One region of the Streptomyces sp. NPDC059224 genome, then DNA from elsewhere that is predicted to be linked to it. Evidence: riboswitches for the same ligand, from Rfam matches in the RefSeq annotation. Region 1 holds a riboswitch; each other region holds the start of a gene.

Region 1 (2,256 bases):
GGCACCTGGTCCGCCACGATCTGGTCGAGCAGTTTCCCGCGCACCGCGAGGTTGGTGTACTCGAAGTCGCCCTCGGGCCGCCGGTCCGACAGCAGGACCGCGAACCGGTCCGCCCAGCCGACGAACGCCCCGTCGGGGCCGGGGTCGCCGACGCCCTCGGTGAAGCTGTCCCCCACCGCCACGTACGACCCGATCACTGATGCATTGTCACTCTTCGAATCGTCTGCCACGTCGGACCATGATTCACCTTGGCCTGTGACCTACGCGACCGTAATAAAGGGTTGACGAGCGGTGAGATAAGACACTTGTAAATACTCGGCCAAGCCCGGAATAAGCCTCTGAGCAGGGGCGTTGAAGCGTCGATCGACCGAAGGCCGGACCCGGGGATCGAGGGTCCGGCCTTCGGAGTGCGTGTCGGATCGGCGGGGTCGACGGGTCAGCCGACGACCACGCCCTTCAGGCGGAGGAAGCCGACCGGGTCGATGTCGGAGCCGTAGTAGGGGCTGGTCCGGATCTCGAAGTGCAGGTGCGGACCCGTGACGTTGCCGGTGGCGCCGGAGAGGCCGATCTGCTGGCCCGCGGTCACGGTCTGGCCGACCGAGACGGAGAGCGCGGAGAGGTGGCCGTACTGCGCGTAGTAGCCGTCGGCGAGCCTGATGACGACCTGGTTGCCGTAGGCACCGCCCCAGCCCGCCGTGACGACCGTGCCCTCGCCGACCGCCTTGACCGGGGTGCCGGTCGGGACCACGAAGTCGACGCCGGTGTGGTAGCCGCTGGACCACATGCTGCCGGCCACGTGGTAACCGGTGCCGATGGTGCCGCCGCTCACCGGGAGGGTGAAACCGGAGACGGCCGTCGTGGAGGTGTCCGAGGACTCCGAGGAGGACGCCGCGTCCGAGGAGGGGGTGGAGGACCGTGGGGCGGAGGCGGAGGACCGCGAAGGAGACCGCGTCTCGGACCGGGAGTCCGGGCCGGAGGTGTCCGGGGCGGTGTGCCGGCCGCCGAGCGTGAGCTTGAGACCGGGGTGGATCAGCGAGGGGTTGTCGCCGACCGCCTGCCGGTTGTCGGCGTAGAGCCGGGGCCAGCCGCCGTCGACGTTGTGCTCGCGGGCGATCTTCGAGAGGTAGTCGCCGGACACCACCGTGTAGACGCGGTGCGCGGAATTCCCGGTGCCGGATTCCCGGACGGCGGATTCCCGGACGGCGGATTCCCGGACGGCGGACTTCCGGACGGCGGACTTCCGTACGGCCGTCTTCTCGACGGCCGTCTTCTCGACGGCCGTCTTCTCGACGGCCGGAAGCGACTGCGTGGCCTTTCCCGAAACGGAGTGCACGGTGGCCGCGTGGGCGCCGGTGGCTCCCATGAGCGGCAGGGCCAGCGCGGCGCCACCGGTTCCGGCCACGGCCATCGAGCGGGTGAGACGCTGGGACTTGGGGCGGCGGTGCTTACCCTTCGCGGGCATGACGCATTCCTCTCCGGCGCCTGCGAGGTGAGCTGTCGGGTTCGGGCTGGAGCTGCCCGGCCACGCGGGAAGACGTGGCTACACCCCTAGCCGTCCCGGGAACCGGAACAGGCGGTCATACCTGGTGGGTCCCCCGCTCCTGCCGGGCACGGGTGAGTGTGTGTGGGGAACTCCGGGCGGCGGCAGGATTCGGCGTTCCGTCCGGTTGCGTGGAACGTAAGCGAGTAGGACGCGTATAAACAAGCATCAAATTCCCTCTGTCCGGATTTCGCTTGATCCGTTACGGGAATTCCTGGTCACCCTCCGTTAATTCCGGCTTTTCGCGCCTTTCCAACACCCTTGGCACGCACGGGAATTACGTGGACATGACGCGCGACGGACGGTCACGAATATGACGCTCCTCACGCGCGCCGCACCACGCCCCTTTATTCCAGAACCAGTTGGAATGAATGTTTCAATTCGGACAAAGACGTCATATGCGACGGAGGCGAATAATTGCCGCATCCAGGTCGCCGCGCAGCTCCGTGCGCAGCCCGTGATGCAACAGGACGGCACCTCGGTGCACTTCGCCCGTTTCGCGGCATTCGTACGATGCTGTCGGATCGAGCCCCCGCAGCCGCAGCGCCGGCATCGGCTCGCCGTAGCTCTGCGCCTGGAGCCAGGCGAGGACCACGGTCTCGTCGCCGAGCGTGTACTGCACGGCGCTGAGCCCGCCGGCCGGCGGCCGCAGCCGGTACTGGTCCCCGCGCTGCACCAGGGGCCGGATGTCCTTGTAGAGCGCCACCCAACGGCCG
Region 2 (2,256 bases), on a different contig from region 1:
ACGGACGCCCGTCGGACACCTGGGACATGGGGAGTCGTACCGTGGGCCCCGCGGACGCGCTGGACGACGGGGCCGCCGACGCCCGGATCCCGGCTCGTCTCCTGCCCGCCCCGCTGATCGCCGCACCCCTCTCGTCCCTGCGCACCACGTTCCTCGCGGGCGTCGCCACGTTTCCTCGCCACCTGCGGCGTGCGCGCCCGCCGCGGCCTCCTGCCGGACACCGGCGCCGCCACCGGGATCGTCACCGTGCTCACCGTCGCCGCCCTCGCCATCGGCATCAACCGGATCGTCCGCCTCGGCGACCGGCGACCGGCGACCGGCGACCGGCGACCGGCAGGAGGCCGCGGCGGGCGCGCGGCCGAGGTGCGCCGGTGCACCGGCGGCGGCCCGCCGGACGGCACGGCGCTGCCTCGCCGTGCGGCGGTCCCTGGGGCGTGGGCACCCGTCCCCGCCGGGGTCGTCACTCTCGGTGCACGTCCGACCGCCCTCCGCGCACCATCTGAGTCACCATCAAAACGCGTGTGACTCCTGAGTCGCGCGGAATGCATGGTCAACTCGACCGTTTTTGATTGGTCATGGCAGGTAAGTCCAGGCTTCGAATGCGTAATGATCAAGGAGAACGGCTTGGAATCTGCCATCCGGGTCTATTAACGTTCGATAACGCAGCGCGGTCGTCCCAGCCGTCACCCGCGACGGCTCCGTGCGCACGCGCCGAATCCCGCAAGGGAACCGGGGAACCACCACCATGGGGTGAATCGCGCAAGTACCACCGGGCACCAATCGGTCGGTATACGCGCGTAGGAGACCTTCCTGCTCCGAACCCGTCAGCTAACCCGGTAGGCAGCGGAAGGAAAGGAGTGCGCCCGCGTGGCGTCCAACCGGCCTGCTCCGACAGCCCCGTTCGTGCCCAGCCAGCGTCAGCCCGACGTCTACGGCTACGACGGACACCGCACCGACGAGGGTCCCTGGGAGGAGTGGAACCCCACCGAGGAGTCCCTCGCCCCGGTTCGTGGCCGGCACCGGGTCGCCAAGCAGCGCGGCGGCGGTCTCGCCCGCAGCTCCACGGTCCTCGGCGTCGGCGTCATCGCTGCCGTCGGCGCGGGCGGCATGGCCAGTGCCAACACGGGCAAGCCGCCGGTCTCCATCTCGCTGCCCGACCTGCCGTCCTCCGTCGACTCCCTGCTCGGCGACGGCGGCGGCCACCAGGCCACCCAGACCGCGCTCAGCAGCGTCACCACGACGACCGCCACCGACGCGGACTCCTCCTCCGACGCCGGTGAGGCGCTGCGCAGCCGGATCATCGCCCAGGCCGAGCAGCAGCAGACCCAGATCGACGTCAAGGCCACCGCCAAGGCCGTGGCCGCCGCCGACAAGGCGGTCTCCGACGCGGAGGCCAAGGCGGAGAAGGCGGCGGCCGCCAAGGCCGCCGACGCCAAGGAGCAGGCGCAGGCCGCCGAGAAGGCGCAGGCCGAGCAGAAGCGGCTCGCCGCGCTGGCCAAGCAGTACACGCTGCCGGTCGTCTCCTACACGATCACCGGCACCTTCGGGCAGGCCGGCTCCATGTGGGCCTCCGGCTACCACACCGGTCTCGACTTCGCCGCCCCCACCGGCACCCTGATCAAGGCCGTGCACAGTGGCACCGTCACGGAGGCCGGCTGGGCCGGCTCGTACGGCTACCGCACGATCCTCACCCTCGACGACGGCACCGAGCTGTGGTTCTGCCACCAGTCCTCGATCGGCGTCAAGGTCGGCCAGAAGGTCGCCACCGGAGACGTCATCGGCCGGGTGGGCGCCACCGGCAACGTCACCGGCCCGCACCTCCACCTGGAGGTCCACCCCGGCGGTCAGGCCACCGGCATCGACCCGATGACGTGGCTGCGCGGCAAGGGCCTCACCCCCTGACGGAGCCCACTGAACCCCGGCGGCCCTGATGACGACCCCCCGACGTCAGGGCCGCCGGTCCGGTGCGTCCGGGAGTCGGAGGGGGCCTTCCGCTTTTACGAGAACTTCGCGTTGCGGCGCCATGGGTCCGCGGGCAGCCGGTGTTGAACTGAGGCATGACCCCTTCTTCCGTTTCTCCCGCTCCCCGCTCCCTCCGCAAGCTCGGCGCATCCGACCTCGAGGTCTTCCCGCTCTGCCTCGGCGGCAACGTCTTCGGCTGGACCGCCGACGAGGCAGCCTCCTTCGCCGTCCTGGACGCGTACACGGCCGCGGGCGGCAACTTCGTGGACACCGCCGACTCGTACTCGGCCTGGA
Region 3 (2,256 bases), on a different contig from region 1:
TTTGAGGCCGAAACGCACAGTGAGTCTCAGGGGCGTGCTGTCCGTATTCTCTGATCATGGTCGCACCCACCCCGTACTCACTGATCGCCACCGACCTGGACGGCACACTGCTGCGTGCCGACGACACCCTCTCCGAACGGTCGCTCGCCGCGCTCGCGCGGGCGGGCCGGGTCGGCGCCCGGCATCTCGTGGTGACCGGCCGCCCCGCGCCGAGAGTGCGCCCCCTCCTGGACGACCTCGGTTGCACGGGACTCGCGGTCTGCGGCCAGGGCGCCCAGCTCTACGACGCCGGCGCGGACCGGCTGCTGTGGTCGGTCACCCTGGACCGGGAGCTGGCCGAGACCGCCCTGGGCAAGATCGAGGCCGAGGTCGGGCAGGTGTACGCGGCGGTCGACCAGGACGGCGTGGACGGGCTCACGCTCATCGAGCCGGGCTATCTGATGCCCCACCCCACGCTGCCCGCGCTGCGCGTGGGCCGGCGGGACGACCTGTGGTGCGCGCCCATCAGCAAGGTGCTGCTGCGCCACCACACCCTGTCGGACGACGAACTGGCGGCGACCGCGCGCGCGGTGGTGGGATCGCTCGCGACGGTCACCATGTCGGGGCCGGGAACGGTCGAGCTCCAGCCGTGCGGGGTGACCAAGGCGACCGGGCTGGCACTGGCCGCCGACCATCTGGGGCTGAGCCCCGAACGGGCCATCGCCTTCGGGGACATGCCCAACGACATCCCCATGTTCGACTGGGCGTCCTACGGGGTGGCCATGGCCAACGCCCACGCCGAACTCAAGGCGGTGGCCGACGAGATCACCCTGTCGAACGAGGACGACGGCATCGCCGTCGTCCTCGAAAGGCTCTTCACCTGACGGCGCCGGTCAGTACGCGCCGTGCACGTTGTCGATCGAGCCGTACCGCGCGGCGGCGTAGTTGCAGGCGGCGGTGATGTTCGCGACCGGGTCGTAGACGTCGAACGACGTGCCGTCCACGTGGTAGGTCTTGAACGTCGGGTCGATCACCTGGAGCAGGCCCTTGGAGGGGATGCCGGCGGCCGCGTTGGAGTCCCAGAGGTTGATGGCCCGGGGGTTGCCGGAGGACTCACGCATCACGTTGCGGTAGATGCCGTTGTAGCTGCCCGGAATGTTCTTTTCGGCCATGATCGCGAGCGACTCGCGGATCCAGCCGTCGAGGTTGTTCGGGTACCCGGCGAGCGTCGTGGACGCCGTCGAGGTGGTGGACGTGGCGGCGGAGGCGGCGGTCGCACCGATGAGCGGGAGGGCGAGAACGGCGGCGCCGGTACCGGCGACGGCGAGCGTGCGGATGACGCGGTTACGGCGGGGGCGGCGGTGCTGAGGGGCAGCAGACATGTCGTGGTTCCTCTCCGTCGCCTGCGGGGTGAGCTGTCGGGTTCGGGCTCGGGGAGTTCCCGGTCGCACCGCCCTGAGGCGAGGCGACTTCACCCCTAGCCGTTCCGGTACGACGTCCGTCGGTGACGTCGGTCGCCCGGTCCGGCGACTTACCTGGTTCCCCCGCTCCTGCCGTGCGAATGGACTCGTTGATGGTCGCGACGGGCGGCGGCAGGATTTGGCGTCCGCCCGGTGAGCCGGAACGTATGCGAGAGCACATGTCCGGAACAAGTACCTGATTCCCCCAACACGCCGATTGACCTTGGTCTGAGTCGTATGGGGTACTTGATCCTTTGCGGTTGCCAAGCCTCAACTCGCCAACAGGAAAAGGAGAGAGAGGGTCGCCTTACCGCCTCGGTGGCACTCAGGGCCACGTGACCCACTTCACGAAGTGGCAATTACGGCGAATCGGACAAAGGGGGATTGATTGAATCCGCCTTTTCGGGTGTCGAGGGAATAGCCCCGCTCCGCCATTTGTATGGATTGCCTCGATTGGAGCGAGTGAAGTGGTGCACATCACAAGTGATTCCATGAATTGTCCGAATTGCCTTGTTAAGCGGAATTTCGCTTCGAGGTGAGCGGACCGACGGACCTGGGCGGGTGGATGCCGAGGTGCCGGGAGTTCCCGTGTGGCGGTACGTGATTCCGGTCACGCCGAGGGCGGGGCGCAGGCGTCACGACTCGACGGCGGCCGAGCGATCGTCCATGCGCGTGTGTCCTCCGTGAGAGCGGAACCTCCGCCCCGTCGCGCGTCGTTGTCCTGGCGGCCGTCCGGGGATTGGGGGTCGCGGCGAGCGTCATGAGCGGCCCGGGCGCGCGGGTCCTCGTCCCGAGGGGGACGCGTCCCGAGGGGTGC

Evidence for each region. A riboswitch is a leader RNA that binds a small molecule or an ion and turns the genes downstream of it on or off. The one in region 1 is predicted to bind cyclic di-AMP.
Region 2: it holds a riboswitch for cyclic di-AMP, as region 1 does, so the genes downstream of both, ACFXI4_RS15580 (M23 family metallopeptidase) here and ACFXI4_RS32015 (peptidoglycan DD-metalloendopeptidase family protein) in region 1, are expected to answer to the same signal.
Region 3: it holds a riboswitch for cyclic di-AMP, as region 1 does, so the genes downstream of both, ACFXI4_RS15050 (transglycosylase SLT domain-containing protein) here and ACFXI4_RS32015 (peptidoglycan DD-metalloendopeptidase family protein) in region 1, are expected to answer to the same signal.

The regions. Positions count from the first base shown of each region.
Region 1 covers NZ_JBHZAN010000032.1:19,635-21,890, forward strand. Annotated here, with positions in the region: gene ACFXI4_RS32010 (SGNH/GDSL hydrolase family protein) at 1-197, opposite strand, end outside; gene ACFXI4_RS32015 (peptidoglycan DD-metalloendopeptidase family protein) at 437-1,462, opposite strand; cyclic di-AMP (ydaO/yuaA leader) riboswitch at 1,467-1,627, opposite strand; gene ACFXI4_RS32020 (alpha-galactosidase) at 1,935-2,256, opposite strand, start outside.
Region 2 covers NZ_JBHZAN010000013.1:21,641-23,896, reverse strand. Annotated here, with positions in the region: gene ACFXI4_RS15585 (hypothetical protein) at 190-525, shown strand; cyclic di-AMP (ydaO/yuaA leader) riboswitch at 700-860, shown strand; gene ACFXI4_RS15580 (M23 family metallopeptidase) at 868-1,902, shown strand; gene ACFXI4_RS15575 (aldo/keto reductase) at 2,058-2,256, shown strand, end outside.
Region 3 covers NZ_JBHZAN010000012.1:143,019-145,274, forward strand. Annotated here, with positions in the region: gene ACFXI4_RS15045 (HAD family hydrolase) at 57-863, shown strand; gene ACFXI4_RS15050 (transglycosylase SLT domain-containing protein) at 873-1,361, opposite strand; cyclic di-AMP (ydaO/yuaA leader) riboswitch at 1,367-1,562, opposite strand.